3 regions of the Thauera sp. 27 genome follow, and region 2 is predicted to be linked to each of the others. Evidence: predicted binding sites of a transcription regulator. Region 2 holds the regulator's gene; each other region holds the start of a gene.

Evidence for each region. Region 2 encodes sigma-54, which starts transcription at its own class of promoters, with help from an activator protein. Its sites were predicted from a motif close to TGGCACGCTTNCTGCTNA; they were not measured.
Region 1: a site for sigma-54 is predicted at 2,900-2,917, ahead of B447_RS00170 (PEP-CTERM sorting domain-containing protein). Genes of this name have one in related genera too.
Region 3: a site for sigma-54 is predicted at 4,253-4,270, ahead of flgG (flagellar basal-body rod protein FlgG). Genes of this name have one in related genera too.

What each region holds. Positions count from the first base shown of each region.
Region 1 is NZ_AMXB01000001.1:38,958-44,652, reverse strand. Features, by position in the region: gene B447_RS00180 (CARDB domain-containing protein) at 1-1,052, opposite strand, end outside; gene B447_RS00175 (efflux RND transporter periplasmic adaptor subunit) at 1,168-2,001, opposite strand; gene B447_RS00170 (PEP-CTERM sorting domain-containing protein) at 2,105-2,860, opposite strand; gene B447_RS00165 (hypothetical protein) at 3,222-3,449, shown strand; gene B447_RS00160 (pilus assembly protein TadG-related protein) at 3,516-4,847, shown strand; gene B447_RS00155 (hypothetical protein) at 4,859-5,695, shown strand, end outside.
Region 2 is NZ_AMXB01000017.1:30,634-36,328, forward strand. Features, by position in the region: gene recA (recombinase RecA) at 5-1,036, shown strand; gene recX (recombination regulator RecX) at 1,053-1,502, shown strand; gene lptB (LPS export ABC transporter ATP-binding protein) at 1,489-2,211, shown strand; gene B447_RS11030 (RNA polymerase factor sigma-54) at 2,234-3,700, shown strand; gene hpf (ribosome hibernation-promoting factor, HPF/YfiA family) at 3,718-4,041, shown strand; gene ptsN (PTS IIA-like nitrogen regulatory protein PtsN) at 4,178-4,663, shown strand; gene hprK (HPr(Ser) kinase/phosphatase) at 4,632-5,567, shown strand; gene B447_RS11050 (AsmA family protein) at 5,581-5,695, shown strand, end outside.
Region 3 is NZ_AMXB01000042.1:13,559-19,253, reverse strand. Features, by position in the region: gene flgA (flagellar basal body P-ring formation chaperone FlgA) at 1-333, opposite strand, end outside; gene flgB (flagellar basal body rod protein FlgB) at 563-967, shown strand; gene flgC (flagellar basal body rod protein FlgC) at 979-1,383, shown strand; gene B447_RS18300 (flagellar hook assembly protein FlgD) at 1,422-2,090, shown strand; gene flgE (flagellar hook protein FlgE) at 2,106-3,449, shown strand; gene flgF (flagellar basal-body rod protein FlgF) at 3,493-4,227, shown strand; gene flgG (flagellar basal-body rod protein FlgG) at 4,391-5,173, shown strand; gene B447_RS18280 (flagellar basal body L-ring protein FlgH) at 5,184-5,695, shown strand, end outside.

The DNA of each region.
Region 1 (5,695 bases), on a different contig from region 2:
TCCCCGGCCACGAGCAACAGCGCACCGCGTCCACCCGCATACGAACTTGCAGCGGTGCTCGCCGCCGTGCGCGAAACCTTGAGCCCTTCAGGCCCCTGCAGACGCCAGTAGAAAGAGTCGTTGCTGAGGCGATCGAAGGCGACGTAGGTCGACTCGTTGAGCGTGAAGGTGAAGTGAGCCGTCTTGCCGGCATGGTCGATATCGGCGACGAGGGCCTCGCCAAGTTGCAGCGGCGCGGTGCTGTCCGTAACCGAACTCAGCGTGAAGGCGTAGTTCACCGGCGCCGTGTTGCTGATTCGCCCCTCGACCAGGAGCAGGTACTCGCCGGTACGCGCCAACGTGAACACGTCGCGGTTGCTGCCGGCATTGAAGACGCCGCCCTCGGGACGGCCGTAGGGGTCGATAAGGCGCCAGTTGGCCTGTCCACCCGAAAGGCTGGCAGCGCTGAAGAACAGCTTCTGGCCGGCCTCTCCGCTGAAACGGTAGACCGCGCTCTTGATGCCACTATCGAGCACCCCGCTCACCGGGGCGTCGATGGCCATGTCGGCTGCAGCATCGGCATCGATGATGCGAAGCTCATACTGGCCACGCGCATCGCCGTTACCGGTGACAGAGATGGTGTAGGTGCCAGCGGCGAGCTCGAAGGCTGGCGAAGCGGCGTTGTAGTCGGTGCTCGCAAAGCTGCGGTTGCTGAGCTGCCCTTCGGGCCCATCCAGGCGCCAGACCAGGTCGCTGCGATTGGTCAGGCTGTCGAACACGACGCGGCGTGTTTCCTCGAGCGTGAACTCGTAGGTTCTGACCTCGCCGGGCAGCTCGATCTCACCGCTGATCGACAAGGCGGCCGGATTGATGTCCCCGGACAGCAGGATGCGCGGCTCCATCGCCTCGAAACGGATTGCCGCGGCGTCGGCCGAAGCCGCTTGCGGCCGCCTCGCGTTGCTGCCGCCACGGCGTGCGGCTGAGAAGCCGCTGAGCATGGTCGCAAGCAAGGGCGAGAGAGCGAAGGCGTTCTTGCGATCGGGGCGGTCATTCACGACGACGGATTTGCGCATGGCGACTCCGGGGTTCGGTTAATGGCGTTTCTGCAAGCCCGCGCGGTGCTCATGCGAAGCACGGCACCGCTGTAAGCAGCGCGGGACAAGCAATGGAAGATGGAAAGGGATCGGCTCACTGTGCCGGAGCGGAAGGTGGCGAGAGCACCGCCCGACATTTCACCCCAGCCGGAATAGCGAGCTCAGGGTTGGGTAGTTCGAGCAGCACCACGAACGTGCCGCTTGCAGCGTCGATCAGGCGATCGACACTCACTGCGCGCGCCGAGTAGCGAGCCCCTGCCGGGATCTCGGGGACCACGTCGATGACATCACCGGCATTGATGGTGCCGAAAGCCTCTTTCTGAAGCACGACATGAACGCGCAGCGGATCGAGTTGCGCGATCTTCAGGATGCCCTTGCCTGTCGAGCCGGGTTCGACCACCTCGCCCGGGTAAGCAAGCTGCGCAACCACCACGCCATCGAAGGGACTGAGCAGTGTGCGCAAGGCCAACTGGGCATCATGCTGCGCCAGCTCGAGACGCGCACTCTGGCGCTCTTCGTTGGCAACCCTGAGTTCGGACTCCGCGAGCCGCAGCTCGGCCTCGGCGTCGTCGCGCTCCTGCTCGGGAATCAGCCGCTCTGCAGCCATCGCCTGACGACGCTCGAAGCGCTGGCGGGAAAATGCCACCTTGCGCTCGGCCAACTCGACGGGTCCGCGCTGCTGCGCACGGAAGCGGGCAAGCTCTGCTGCGGCCTGCTCTGCCCGCACATCCAGCGCCGCAAGTACCTGCCCCTTGCGGATCGTCTCGCCCCTGGCAACGTTGACCTGGGCGAGCAGCCCCGTAACGGGGCTCGCCAGTTCGACCGTTTGGCGCGGCTCCAGCAGACAAACCGCAGACTGGGCGGGATACGCCTCAAGCGACACTCCGGCCAGAAAGAACGAGGCCAGCGCCGCACGAACACATTTCATAAGGGGAAACCTCGGCAGCAGGTCCTGCTGCGCGCACACGGAGCGCAACGCTGAACATGTATCCAGCGCCCCGCTCAGGCGCAACACAAGGGCCAACCGGCGTTCAGGCCGGACGGGAGAGCGCCACGGCGCTCGATCGGCGCCGGCAAGTCATCAGCCCCGCGACCGCGCTCCCCAGCAACAGCAACGACGACGGCAGCGGCACGCTCCCCCCGCCTGGCGGGGTCGTCACATCCCCATCCCGCACCGCCCAGGCAAAAAGTCCGAAATCGAGGTAGTCATAACTACCGTCGGGCTGAAGGGCCAGATACCAGTGCTCGGACTCCTCGACCGCGTTGTAATCCTGATCACCGTTCCAGAGCAGGAACAGCCACGCGTAGTCCTGATAGGCCTCCAGAACCGTCGAGGACCAATACGCAGCGGGTGCCACATTGACCAACAGGGCAAGCGCGTCGGCATTGGTCGCACTGTCGAGCCCGCCACCGGGCTGCCCGCCCAGGTTGACGTGGAACATATGCCCCAGTTCGCTCCCCAGGCACCCGAAGCCGTAACTCAGGTTCATGCCGCCCAGCGCATCGTTGAACTCGCAGGAAGGATCGGGCTGCAGCGTACGCGGCAGGCGCCAGTCGGCATAGCCCTGGTAGCTGAGGCTCTCGACCCACTCCGTCGCAGCATTCCAGCTCATCCGGCCGTCTGCGCTGAAACCGGATGTGCGCGCGTAATTGGCGTCAGCCAGCCACGTCACATCAAGCACGTCGTCATAGATCAGCCCATTGCCACGATCGATCAGGGCCGCACTGGCATTGAACGCAATGCTGCAACCCGCGAGCACAGCGAATTTCGAAAGCGCCTTCATCATAAATGACTCATCCATTTTCAATACGTGTCGCGGCACGACATAGCAATATCCGTTCCACCGTATAGCGATCAGTCACTTGAGGATCGGCGACCAGAATCGAAGTCAATATGTGTAAAAAAAACCGACACCTTTCAATGCCATGCGAGCTCGACCGCCCACCCCCTTCTTGGTACTCGCAGGGATAGCGAGCCAACGAAAATCCCACGCTAAAAATTCTTATGACATATTGACTACGCATTTCTCATTTGACATCATCATTACAAAGTCATCACCGGACGGCAAACTCATGTCAGCACCTGCACAGCAGCCTCTCCAGAACACACCCCGCCTCGTGCGCAAACCCGCTCAACACGGCCAGGGCATGACCGAATACATCATCATCGTCGCCATGATCGCCATCGCCGCCATTGCCGTGTATCAGTACTTCGGCCAGACGGTGCGCAACCAGACGGCGGCCATCGCACAGGAGCTCTCCGGCAAGGATGGCAGCACCGCCAAGAGCGCGGCCCAGACGGCGGCCGGTCAGGCACAGACAGTCGGCAACCAGAAGCACACCCTGGACACCTATGTGAATCAGGTCGGCAAGTAACCCGGCGCACAGCGCGGACGCCGAACGGACATGCACAAGGGCAGGCGGACAGAACCGCATACGCCCATGACGCCCAGGCAGCGCGGACAGGCACTCCCGATCGGGCTGCTGCTGGTCCTTGCCGTCGCGGCCACCGCACTCTTCCTCTTCAACAGCGGGCAGCTTGTGCAGGAAAAGCTCCGCCTCACCAATACGGCCGACGCGGTTGCCTACAGCGCCGGCGTGTTCGAGGCACGCATGCTCAACTACGACGCCTACGCCAACCGCGCCATCGTCGCCAACCAGGCCGCGATCGGGCAGGCGGTCGCAGTGGCATCGTGGGCCAGGTACATGGGGACATCAGCAGCCACGATCGGCCCCTACATGCACCTCATACCAGGCGTCGGCACTGCGCTCGCCCGCGCCATGGAGCGTTTCGAGGACATCATGGACACCCTGACGCCCGCCCTTGCGGTTACCGTCGCCAACCATGACGCAGCCATCCAGGCGCTGGCGCTGTCGCAGCAGCTCATGCACGGCCCGGGCGACAGCCTTGCCCTTGCCGGACGCCTCGTGCTGATGCGGCGCATCGCCCAGGAAAACGACCCGCAGGCCGTCGTCGACCCGATCCCGCTCACCGACGACTTTCTCGGCTTCACCCGCAACTACGCCTCGCGCGCCGAAAGGCAGCGCATGGGCAGGCTGGTCAACGACGACCGGGAGGCCTTCCTGCGCACTCGCAACTGGAACTTCGGTGTCGTCGTGCTCTGCCATGGCATCGAGTTGCGCAAGCGCGGCAGCACCGAACTGATCGGCCTGGTCGACGGCTGGAAGTCGATGGACACCTTCTCCGCTCACAACCATCGCTTCAGCCGCCGCTTGCGCTGCCGACGCAGCGAAAGGCCGATCGGCTATGGCACGGCCGCATCCGCCGACAGCTTGGCAGACCGCGCATACGACTATGCTGGGTCGCGCCCCACCAATCCCCGGGCGAGCAGGCAGGCCGACTCACCCTCGGGCATGGCCCGGGGCTTTCCCGCCAGCACCTTGGGCGGCGGCGCCGTACCGACCTTCCGCGAACTCTCGGACCGGGCCCTGGCTGCGGACAGTCCGCGCACCCGCCTCAGCATCCGCGTCACCAAGCCCGGCTCGACCCAGCGCTTCTCCGGCGGCACAAGCAGCGTCAAGCCCACTGGGCGGCTGCAGCTTTTCGACGGCGCAATGCTTGCCGGCACGAGCGCGGCAATCTCAAGCGTCGAAGTCTTCTTCGAGCGTCCGGACACCGGCAACCCCCGTTATCCCGGCCGCATCGAGCGTGGCAGCCTGTTCAACCCCTACTGGCAGGCTCGCCTTGCGCCCGTATCCGCAGCCGAACGCGCCCAGGCCCAACTGCGCCAAGGCAGCGTCCAGCTCCCGTGAGCCCCACCGTCATGTCATTCCCGCCCCAACGGTCCTTGATGGCCTGGATCCACCTGCTGCTGGCCGCAACCTGCCGCCTTCCCGTCCCGAACCATCCGATCGCAGCGGCGAGCATCGTCGCGGTGACCCTTCTTCTTGCGGGCAATGCCATGGCCATCGGCACGCTTCCAGGGGGCTACGTGATTCATCGCGAAGCCAGCGTTCCTCCTGCACGCAAGGCCGCGCAGGCCGTTCTCCCCGGCTTGCGCGCCGCCTGCGAACGCGAAGGTGTCGCGTTCCGGTTCGGCGGCGATCTCGACAAGGTCGGCACCTACCAGGTCATCGAGCACCACCACCCGGGCGTGCGCAAGTCTTCGGTCGTCAAGCGCCACCATGAACTCGTCGCAATCTCGCGCTGCCATTACGAGGTGCGCGTGCGCGAAACCACCAGGATCAGCCACTTCGGCCCCAGGCAGCGCACGGTGCTGAACCGCGAGATCGACCCCGTACGCGGGCCCCAGCCGTGGCGCCGCAGAGCCATGCCGCATCTCGAGCACGACACGGCCGCCCTGCTGCGTGATGCCCTGTCCCTCGACAGCCTGGCACCCGCCGTGCCGACCGCAGGCGAGGCGGCACTGAAGCCCGCCGCCGGACAGCGCGAGGATCGCATCGCCGGCCGATCGTGCCGCTGGGTGCAAAGCCCGCCGCCGGTCGAGGTGCGCAGCTGCGTACTCCCCGAGGGCATCGGCATGCCCATCGACGACAGCCTCAGTACCGAGGTGATCAGCACCGGCAGCGACGGCACGGAGCGCGTTCTGGAGGTCCGGGTGGTGCGCTTCGAAGGACCGATCGATCTGCCGGCAAACGTG
Region 2 (5,695 bases):
CTCCATGGACGACAACAAGGCCAAGGCCCTCGCCGCCGCGCTCTCCCAGATCGAAAAGCAGTTCGGCAAAGGGTCGATCATGCGCATGGGCGACGGCAACGTCGAACGTGACATCCAGACCGTCTCCACCGGCTCGCTCGGCCTCGACATCGCGCTCGGCCTCGGTGGTCTGCCGCGCGGCCGGGTCGTCGAGATCTACGGCCCGGAATCCTCGGGCAAGACCACGCTGACCCTGCAGGTGATCGCCGAGATGCAGAAGCTGGGCGGCACGGCAGCCTTCATTGACGCCGAGCACGCGCTCGACGTCGGCTACGCGGAGAAGCTTGGCGTCAATATCCAGGACCTGCTCATCTCGCAGCCCGACACCGGCGAGCAGGCGCTCGAGATCGCCGACATGCTGGTGCGCTCCGGCGGCGTGGACGTGGTCGTCGTCGACTCGGTCGCCGCGCTCACCCCCAAGGCCGAGATCGAGGGCGAGATGGGCGACCAGCTCCCCGGCCTGCAGGCGCGCCTGATGTCGCAAGCGCTACGCAAGCTCACCGCCAACATCAAGCGCACCAACACGCTGGTGATCTTCATCAACCAGATCCGCATGAAGATCGGCGTCATGTTCGGTAGCCCGGAGACCACCACGGGCGGCAATGCACTCAAGTTCTATGCCTCCGTGCGCATGGACATCCGCCGCACCGGCACGATCAAGAAGGGCGACGAGGTGGTCGGCTCCGAAACCCGAGTCAAGGTCGTCAAGAACAAGGTCTCGCCCCCCTTCAAGGAAGCCCACTTCGACATCCTCTACGGCGAAGGCATCTCGCGCGAGGGCGAGATCATCGATCTGGGCGTGACACACAAGATCGTCGACAAGTCCGGCGCCTGGTATGCCTACCAGGGCGACAAGATCGGCCAGGGCAAGGACAACTCACGCGAATTCCTGCGTGCGAATCCGACGCTTGCGCGCGAAATCGAAAACAAGGTCCGCGTCGCCGTCGGCCTGCCCGAACTGCCGCCAGCGGCACCGGCAACGGCCACGGAAAGCTGAGCCTAGCCAGGACACCATGGGCGCCCCCAGCCTGCGCGAACGCGCGCTTCGCCATCTTGCCCGCCGCGACCACTCGCGCGCGGAGCTGGCGCGCAAGCTGGCCGCCCACGGCGAGGCCGACGAGGTGCAGGCAGTGATCGAGCGCATGGGCGAGCTCGGCCTGCAGTCCGACAGCCGCTACGCCGAAGCCTACGTGCGCACCCGTGCCAACCGCTTCGGCGGCAGCCGCCTGCGCAGCGAGCTGACGCGGCGCGGGATCGACCGTGAACTGATCGAGGCAACACTCGCCACGGAGTGCGTAGAATCGGAACTGGAGCGTGCCCGCGCAGTGCTGCGCAGCCGCTTCCAGGCGGCCCCGGCGGATGCGCGCGAATGGGCGCGCCAGGCCCGTTTCCTGCAAACCCGCGGCTTTGCACCCGAACTGATCCGCAAGCTGCTGAAAGAACCCCGCGATGAGTCTGCTTAAGGTCTCCAGCCTGCAAAAGCGCTACAAGGCGCGCACCGTGGTCCACGACGTCGGCTTCGAGGTCGGCTCGGGCGAGGTCGTCGGCCTGCTCGGCCCCAACGGCGCCGGCAAGACCACCTGTTTCTACATGATCGTAGGCTTGGTCCGTGCCGACGGCGGCCAGATCAACCTCGACGGCACCGACCTCACCCACCTGCCGATCCACGCCCGTGCGCGTCTGGGCCTGTCCTACCTGCCGCAGGAGATGAGCGTCTTCCGCAAGCTCACCGTGGCCGAAAACATCCGTGCCGTGCTCGAGCTCCAGGGGCTCGAGGCGCACCAGGTGAAGACCCGGCTCGACGAACTGCTGCTCGAGCTTGGCATCAACCACCTGCGCGACAACACCGCCGTCTCACTCTCCGGCGGCGAGCGCCGACGTTGCGAGATCGCGCGCGCACTTGCAACCGACCCGCGCCTGATCCTCCTCGACGAACCCTTCGCAGGGGTCGACCCGATCGCGGTCATCGACATCCAGAAGATCATCCGCTTCCTCAAGGAGCGCGGCATCGGCGTGCTGATCACGGACCACAACGTGCGCGAGACGCTCGGCATCTGCGATCGTGCGTACATCATCAGCGAAGGCCGGGTACTGGCAAGCGGCGAACCGGCCGAGATCATCGACAACGAAAGGGTGCGCCAGGTTTACCTGGGCGAGCATTTCCGCCTGTGAATCCGCGCGCGCGTCGACAGCGATGAAACCAAGCCTCCAGCTCAAGCTCTCCCAGCACCTTACCCTGACGCCGCAGCTGCAGCAGTCGATCAAGCTGCTGCAGCTGTCGACCATCGAGCTGAACCAGGAGATCGAGCGCTTCCTGCTCGAGAACCCGATGCTCGAGCGCAGCGACGGCGACGGTGTCGAGTTCGTACCACCGCTACCACCGGGCAGCCCCCCCGAGCACGAGGCCAGACAGCAACAGGCAAACACCCCCGAGGCGCCAGCCAGCGCTGCGGACAGCGAGGCCGGCGACCATGCCGACCATGGCAGCGCCGACGAAGGCATGGACTGGTCCAATGTCGGCAGCGGCGCATCGAGCCGCAGCGAGGACGACGACGACGTCGATTACCAGGAACTGCAGGCGGCTGGCGTCTCCCTGCGTGAACATCTCGACCAGCAGGTGTCGCTGTCGCCGCTGTCAGACCGCGACCGCGCCCTCGTGCGCTTCATCATCGAAGCCTTGGATGACGACGGCTACCTTCACCAGCCGCTCGATGAGCTCCTCGAACTGCTTCCGGACGACGCCGACGTCGATGTCGATGACCTGAACATCGCGCTGCGCCACGTACAGAACCTCGAGCCCGCAGGCATCGGCGCGCGCAGCCCCAGCGAATGCCTGTCGCTGCAGCTCCGTACCCTGCCGGCTTCGGCGACGCGCACGCTCGCGCTCGAGATCGTCGACAAGCACCTCGAGCTGCTCGCCGAGCGCAACTTCGTCAAGCTCAAGAAGCTGACCGGCTGCGACGACGAAGCCCTGCGCGCCGCCCATGCCCTGATCTGCAGCCTCGACCCCCACCCCGGCTCGCGTTACTCGAACGCCGAGACGCGCTACGTACTGCCGGATGTGGTCGTACGCAAGCTGCGCGGGCGGTGGACGGTCAGCCTGAACCAGGAGGCAATGCCGCGTCTGCGCATCAACCGCCTGTATGCCAGCCTGCTGCAGCAGAACCGCGGCCAGGGTGGCGGCCTGAGCGGACAGTTGCAGGAGGCACGCTGGCTGATCAAGAACGTGCAGCAGCGCTTCGACACCATCCTCCGGGTGTCCCAGGCCATCGTTGACCAGCAGAGGCAGTTCTTCGATCATGGGGAGGTGGCAATGCGGCCACTCACCCTCCGGGAGATCGCGGACCAACTCGAGCTGCACGAGTCCACCGTGTCGCGCGTGACCACGCAGAAGTACATGGCGAGTCCGCGCGGGGTGTTCGAACTCAAGTATTTCTTCGGTAGTCACGTCGCCACCGACACCGGTGGAGCGGCCTCGTCCACGGCGATTCGCGCGCTGATTCGCCAACTGGTCGACGCCGAGGACAGCAAGAAACCGCTGTCCGACGCCAAGATTGCCGAAGTCCTTGGCCAGCAGGGTATCGTGGTCGCACGGCGCACGATCGCCAAGTATCGCGAATCCCTCAATATCCCGCCGGTCAGCCTGCGCAAATCCATCTGACAAAAACAGGAGTCAACATGAATCTCAACATCACCGGGCGCCACGTCGAAGTCACTCCGGCCATTCGCGACTACGTCACCTCCAAGCTTGATCGCGTCATCCGTCACTTCGACAACGTCACCAGTGTCGCGGTGATCCTCTCGGTCGAGAAGCTCAAGCAGAAGGCCGAGGTCACCCTGCACGTGCGCGGCAAGGACATCTTCGTCGAAAGCGATGATGCCGACCTGTACGCGGCCATCGACGCGATGACCGACAAGCTCGACCGCCAGGTGCAGAAGTACAAGCAGAAACTGGCCGACCACAACCACGAGACGATCAAGCACCAGGCCCCCGAAGCCTGACGCTTTCGTTTCAGCCCCACGTCCGGGGTATGGTTATAATGCGCCCGTTTCCAAGACGCGGCGCCAGCATGCCCCGGGACGGCCGGTCGCACCCTGCGACCGGAATGCCTGCGATATTGCGCGAACCCTCCAGCGAATGAGCCTGATATCCCAACTCCTGCCACTGTCCAATGTGGTGGTCGACCTCGACGCGAGCAGCAAGAAGCGCGTCTTCGAGCAGGCGGGCCTGCTGTTCGAAAACAATCAGGGCATCGGGCGCAGCACCGTGTTCGATAGCCTGTTCGCGAGAGAGCGCCTCGGCTCCACTGGCCTCGGCCAGGGCATTGCGATTCCGCACGGGCGCATCAAGGGTCTCAAGGAGGCGGCAGGTGCGTTCCTGCGCCTTGCGAGCCCGGTGCAGTTCGACTCGCCCGATGGCCGCCCGGTGAACATGTTGTTCGTGCTGCTGGTCCCCGAGCAAGCCAACGAGACCCACCTGCAACTGCTCTCCGAGCTGGCTCAGATGTTCAGCGACCGCGGCTTCCGCGAAGCGCTGCAAGCCGCGCCGGATGCAGACCATATCCACCAGATGTTCATGAACTGGGGCGCCGATGCGGCAGACCAGCGTCGCGCGGCTGTATGAGGCGCATCGCGACAACCTGCAGCTGAACCACATCAGCGGCAACCTCGGCGCGAGCCTCGCGGTCGCCGAAGACCGCATGTGGCCGGCCGATCTCGTCGGCCACCTCAACCTCATCCACCCCACACGGCTGCAGGTCATGGGCGCTGCGGAGCTCGAATGGGCGCGCCGCCAGTCAAACGACAAGGTTGCTCACCACCTCAACGAGATCTGCTCCGCGCACCCGCCAGCCCTGATCGTCGCCGACGGCTGCGAAGTTCCCAATATCGTGCATGGGGTTTGCGTGGCACACGACGTCGCACTGTTCAGCGCAGCCCACCCATCGGCAAGCGTGATCGACCAGTTGCGGCTCTACCTGTCGCGCGAGCTGGCGGAGAAGACCTCGCTGCACGGCGTGTTCATGGATGTGCTCGGACTGGGCGTACTGATCACCGGCGACTCGGGTGCAGGCAAATCGGAGCTCGCGCTGGAGCTCATTTCCCGCGGTCACGGCCTGGTGGCCGATGACGTCGTCGAACTGTCGCGCATCGCTCCCACCGTACTCGAGGGGCGCAGCCCCGAGATGCTGCAGGACTTCATCGAAGTGCGCGGCCTGGGCATTCTCAACATCCGCACCATCTTCGGTGAAACGGCGTGCCGCCGGAAGATGCGCCTGCGCCTGATCTGCCACCTCGAGCGCCGCCAGCCGGGCCCCGGCGATCCCAGCCGCCTGCCCTTGCAGCAAGAGGTCCAGGACATCCTGGGCGTTGCAATTGCACGCGTCGTGCTGCCGGTTGCGGCTGGCCGTAACCTGGCCGTTCTGCTCGAGGCGGCGGTGCGCTCGACCATCCTGCAATTGCGTGGCATCGATTCGACCCAGGACTTCATCGAACGCCAGACGCGGGCGATGACGCCGCCGGAAGACTGATGCAGGCGGCGCGATGAGAACGCCGATACGCTATCTGCTGATCACGATCGGCATCCTCATCGCGCTCGTCGCTGCACTTGCCGCCTGGATCGCACTGCGCTTCGACGCCAACGACCACCGCGAGCGCA
Region 3 (5,695 bases), on a different contig from region 2:
GGTCCACGGCATCGGCGCGTCGCAGCGGATACCCACGCTGATCGCACCCCACGGGCGCACCCCTGGCGGCAGGAAGGGGGCGATGCTGGCGCAGGCCGGCAGCCGGTTTGTCGGGTCGAAGCGGTTTACGCCGATACGGATGTCGCCGGGCATGCCCTGGACCTCGTGCTCCAGAAACGCCTGCACCGCGTGCTCGATCGGCTCCGAGGGCTGGTGGGCGGAGGCGGCCGTCGCCACGATCGTACTGGCGAGCAGGGCGCCGATGCAGCGGCTGGGGCCGCGTCCCGGCGTGCCCGGGCGGGCGCGAGGGAAAGAGGTCGCGGACGTGTTCATGGGTGGGATTGCAGCACGCTCAGAGGAACAGGGCAAGGCGGCAGCTTTTGCCGCGATGCGCGGGCAAGCGGCAAAGAAGGGCTGCTTTCCGCGGTCTTATCGCGAGAGTGGAGGCCCGCCATGCCTCGTAACATGGCTGGCATGAAAGCTGCGACCACGGGTTCATGGAAGCCCGCCATGCCGCATTCCCCCGTGCCGCGATGGTGCAGCCCGTTCCCGAGGCCATGCGATGAAGACCCTAGTCGACAACCAGTTCCGTTTCCACCAGACCGCGCTGAACCTGCAGGCGTACCGGCAGGAGTTGCTCGCCTCCAATATCGCCAACGCTGATACGCCGCACTTCAAGGCGCGCGACATCGACTTCAAGAGCGCCCTGCAAGGGGCGATGACTGCCGCGAGCAGCGGTGTCGCGCTCCAGACCACGCATGTCGGACACATCACGGGTGGTGCCTCCGCGAGCGCAGAGAACTACGCCAAGTACCGTACCGAGCTGCAGTCCTCGGTCGATGGCAACACGGTGAACATGGACATCGAGCGTGCCGCGTTTGCCGAGAATGCGCTGCGCTACGAGGCGAGCGTGACCTTCATCAACGGCATGCTGCGTTCGCTCAACACCGCGCTCACCGGTCAGTAAGGAGTCCAGCCATGAGCATGCTCAACGTCTTCCAGATCGCAGGTTCTGCGCTCAACGCGCAGTCGATGCGCCTCAACACCACGGCGTCCAACCTCGCCAACGCCGACAGCGTCACGACCGAGACCGGCGAACCCTATCGCGCCAAGCAGGTGGTGTTCGCCGCCCGTCCGGTCGCCGGACCCGGCGCGATCGGCGTCCAGGTCACGCAGATCGTCGACAGTGCAGCGCCGATGCGGCTCGTGTACGAGCCCAACAACCCGGCGGCAAACGCGGAGGGCTACGTCGAGATGCCCAACGTCAACGTCGCCGAGGAAATGGTGAACATGATTTCCGCGTCACGCTCGTACCAGAACAACGCCGAGATCATGAACACGGCACGGACCTTGCTCCAGAGGACACTGCAGATCGGACAGTAAGCCCGTCCGGCAAACGATGCCGCTAGCAGGAGCACACCATGACCACCGTCTCGAACAACCAGACTGCAAACAGCGTGCTGGCCAGCCTGGCCCGCAGCGAGCCCGTCCAGAAGCCCCAGGAAGACCAGCAGGGCCGCTTCCTCAAGCTGTTGACGACGCAGCTGAGGAACCAGGATCCGATGAACCCGATGGAGAACGCGGAGATGACCTCCCAGCTCGCGCAGATGAGCACGGTCGATGGCATCGAGCGGCTGAACAAGCTGGTGCAGTCCTTCTTCGATTCCCGGGCGTCGTCGGAGGGGCTCAATGCGGCGGCGCTGCTTGGTCGCGGGGTGCTGGTCGAAGGCCGCAGCCTGGCCCTCACCGAGGCCGGGGCCGTGGGCGGCTTCGAGATCGACGGCCCGGCCGACCGCGTCACGCTGACGGTGCGTGACAGCGCCGGGCTCGCGGTGAAGCAGATGGATTTCGACGCGGTTGCCGCTGGCAGTCACAATTTCGTCTGGGATGGCTCGGCCGATGACGGTTCGCGCGCTGCCGACGGCATCTACACCCTGTCGCTGTCGGCGACGCTGGGCAACGAGGCGGTCGGCGGGCGCACGCTGCAGTTCGGTCCGGTCACCAGCATCGTGCGCGGCAACAGCGGCACGGACCTCCAGGTAGGTGACCTTGGCGTGTTCAAGGTTGCGGACATCAAGCAGATCCTCTGATCCGGAGCAGCGACCATGGCATTTCAGCAGGGCCTCAGTGGCCTGAACTCCTCCTCCAAAGCGCTTGACGTCATCTCCAACAACGTCGCCAACGCCAGCACGGTGGGCTTCAAGAACTCCGGTACGGTGTTTGCCGACGCCTATGCGTCCTCGCTCACCGGTGCGGTGTCCAAGGTGCAGATCGGCATCGGCAGTGCGGTACAGGCGGTGCGGCAGACCTTCAACCAGGGCAACATCACCACCACCAGCAATCCGCTGGACATGGCGATCAACGGCAACGGCTTCTTCGAGGTCGAACTGCAGAACGGCGGCTATGCGCTGACGCGCAACGGCCAGTTCAACATCGACAAGCAGGGTTACATCATCACGGCGCTCGGTGACCGGCTGATGGGCTACCAGGTCGTGGACCCCATCTCGGGTGACGTGCGTGCTCCCGCCTCGGTCACCGCGGATTCGTTCCGCACGATGGTGATCCCGTCGACCGGCGTCGGTGCGGCTGCCACCTCGGAGGTGGGCCTGAGCCTGAACCTGAGTGCGGATGCGCCGACGATCCCCGACCCCGCCCCGCCGGCCCTGCCAGGGAGTGTTCCGCCGAACCCGAACGACGACAGCACCTACACCTATTCGACCGCGCTCAAGATCTTCGACTCGCTCGGCAAGGAGCACTCGCTATCGTTCTACTTCGTGCGCCGCACCGATGTCGTCGATGCCGCGACCGTGCCGCCGACCTACAGTGAGTGGGACCTGTACACCGTTGCCGACAACGACACGGCCTCGCTCACCTACAACTCGCGCCTTGGCTTCGATGGCCTTGGCCGCATCGCCAGCGTGACGCCCCAGGTGACGGCTCCTGGGGTCACGCCGCCCCTGAACGGCTCGGTGTTCAGCGCCACGCTCGGCAGCGATGCGATCGCGCCGAGCGTGATCGAACTGGCGATGAACTCGATCACCCAGTTCGGCGGCAAGTCGACCCCGCGTGAGCTTACCCAGAACGGCTCGGCTCCGGGCGAGATCGCCGGCCTGGCGATCAGCCGCAACGGCGTCATACAGGCGCGCTACACCAACGGCATCACCAAGGACATGGCGATCGTCAACCTGACGACCGTGCGCAACAACAACGGCTTGTCGCCCATCGGCAACAACTACTGGGTCGAAACCCCGGAGTCCGGCGGCTTTGCCCGCGGCGAGCCGGGCAACGGGCTCAATGGCGTGATCTCGGCCGGTCAGGTCGAGGAATCCAACGTCGATCTGACCCAGGAACTGGTGCAGATGATCATCCAGCAACGTAACTACCAGGCCAACGCGCAATCGATCCGCACCCAGGACCAGATCCTGCAGACGCTGGTGAATCTGCGCTGATGCCTGATCCGGCTGCCGGCCGACAGAACGAAGGGAGTCGAACATGGATCGCCTGATCTACACCGCGATGACCGGTGCCAAGGGCACGATGGACCAGCAGGCGGCGGTGTCCAACAACATCGCCAACGCGGCATCGACCGGTTTCCGCTCGCAGCTGCACAAGCTGAGAGCGGTCGAGATCCAGACCGAGGCCTTCCGCACGCGCTCGTTCGCGGTCGACGCCAGCATCGCCAACGACTTCGCTCCGGGGCCGATCCAATATACCGGACGGCCCTACGACGTTGCGCTTGAGGGCAAGGGCTGGCTGGCCGTTCAGCAGCCGGACGGCAGCGAGGCCTATACCCGCAATGGCAGTCTGGCGCTCAGCCCGGCAGGGGTGTTGCAGACGCGCGATGGCTTGCCCGTGATTGGCGACGGTGGCCCGGTGACGTTGCCGCCCGATACCGAGATCGTCATCGGCCGTGACGGCTCGATTTCGTCCATCAACCCCGACGACGGGGTCGTGAACCTCGTCGGCCAGCTCAAGCTGGTCAATCCGCCCGAAGCCGATCTCGTGCGCGGGGACGATGGCCTGTTCCGCCTCGCCGACGGTGCCGCCGCGCCGGTCGACCCCAATGTCCAGGTCGCAGGCGGCTACCTCGAGGGCAGCAATGTCAACGTGGCTGACCAGATGGTGCAGATGATCTCGCTGGCGCGTCAGTTCGAGATGCAGGTGCGCATGCTGCAGAACGCCGAGGCCAATGACCGTGCCGCCAGCCAGGTGCTGTCCTGGCGTTGATGTCCTGCCCGCGGGGCGCGGCGATTAGCACGGTTTTTGCGTTGCTTATCGTGCAATCGCCTGGCCCGTCCGAGGGCTAGACTGATCCCGTGAAATTGCGGCAATCGCCGCCACCCTGCGGCAGCCTTTGCCGCAGCGGCAAGGCAGAACAGAGGACTTCATCATGATCCGCTCGTTGTGGACCGCCCGTACTGGGCTGGATGCCCAGCAAACCTCGCTGGATGTGATCTCGAACAACCTGGCGAACGTGTCGACGAACGGCTACAAGCGCCAGCGCGCGGTGTTCGAGGACCTGTTGTACCAGACCATCCGCCAGCCCGGCGCGCAGACCACGCAGCAGACCCAGGTCTCGAGCGGCCTGCAGATCGGTACCGGCGTACGCCCGGTCGCTACCGAGCGCATCTTCACCCAGGGCAGCCTGCAACAGACCGGGGGGGCGCTCGATCTCGCCATCCAGGGCAACGGCTTCCTGCAGATCTCGATGCCCGACGGCTCCACCGCCTATACCCGCGACGGGGCGCTGCAACTGGACAACCAGGGCAACGTCGTCACCGCCAGCGGCTATCCGCTGCTCGACGCCATCCAGATCCCGGCCAATGCCCGCTCGATCACTGTCGGCAAGGACGGCACGGTCACCGTTACCGTGCCGGACCAGGTCGAGCCGCAGCCGGTGGGGCAGATCCAGGTGGCCACCTTCATCAACCCCGGTGGCTTGCAGAGCGCGGGGGAGAACCTGTTCTACGAGACCGCATCGAGCGGCGAGGCGACGCCGACCGAACCCGGGACCAATGGCGCCGGGGTGATCAACCAGGGTTACGTCGAGACCTCCAACGTCAACGTCGCCGAGGAGCTCGTCAGCATGATCGTGACCCAGCGCGCGTACGAGCTCAATTCGCGTGCGATCTCGACATCCGACCAGATGCTCGGTCGGCTGACCCAGCTTTGAGGGCGCGGCCATGTCCGTCATCCGCAGCTTCGCACTCCTGGCCCTTGCACTGCTGTCGGGGTGCGCATCCATCGACAGCGTCCCGCCCACGGCAGTGCATCAGCCGATGAGCGTGCGCCCCGGCGAGCGCATGGCCCAGCCACCGGCCAACGGTGCCATCTACCAGGCTGCGGCGGCGAGGCCCCTGTTCGAGGACAGGCGTGCCCGCCATGTCGGCGACATCATCACGATCAACCTGGTCGAGCGCAACACGGCCACCAAGAGCGCGAACGCCAGCGCAAGCCGTGGCTCCGAGATGTCGGGTGGCATCACCGCGACCTCACGCCTGCCCTTGGGCGGGCTCAACGGCCTGGGCGTCGAGGCCGGTGTGGATTCCGACTTCAGCGGCAGCGGCAGCGCGCGCGCCAACAACGCCTTCAACGGCACGGTCACGGTCACCGTGATCGACGTCTTCCCCAACGGTAACCTGCTGGTGTCAGGCGAGAAGATGCTGGCGATCAACCAGGGCAGCGAGTTCATCCG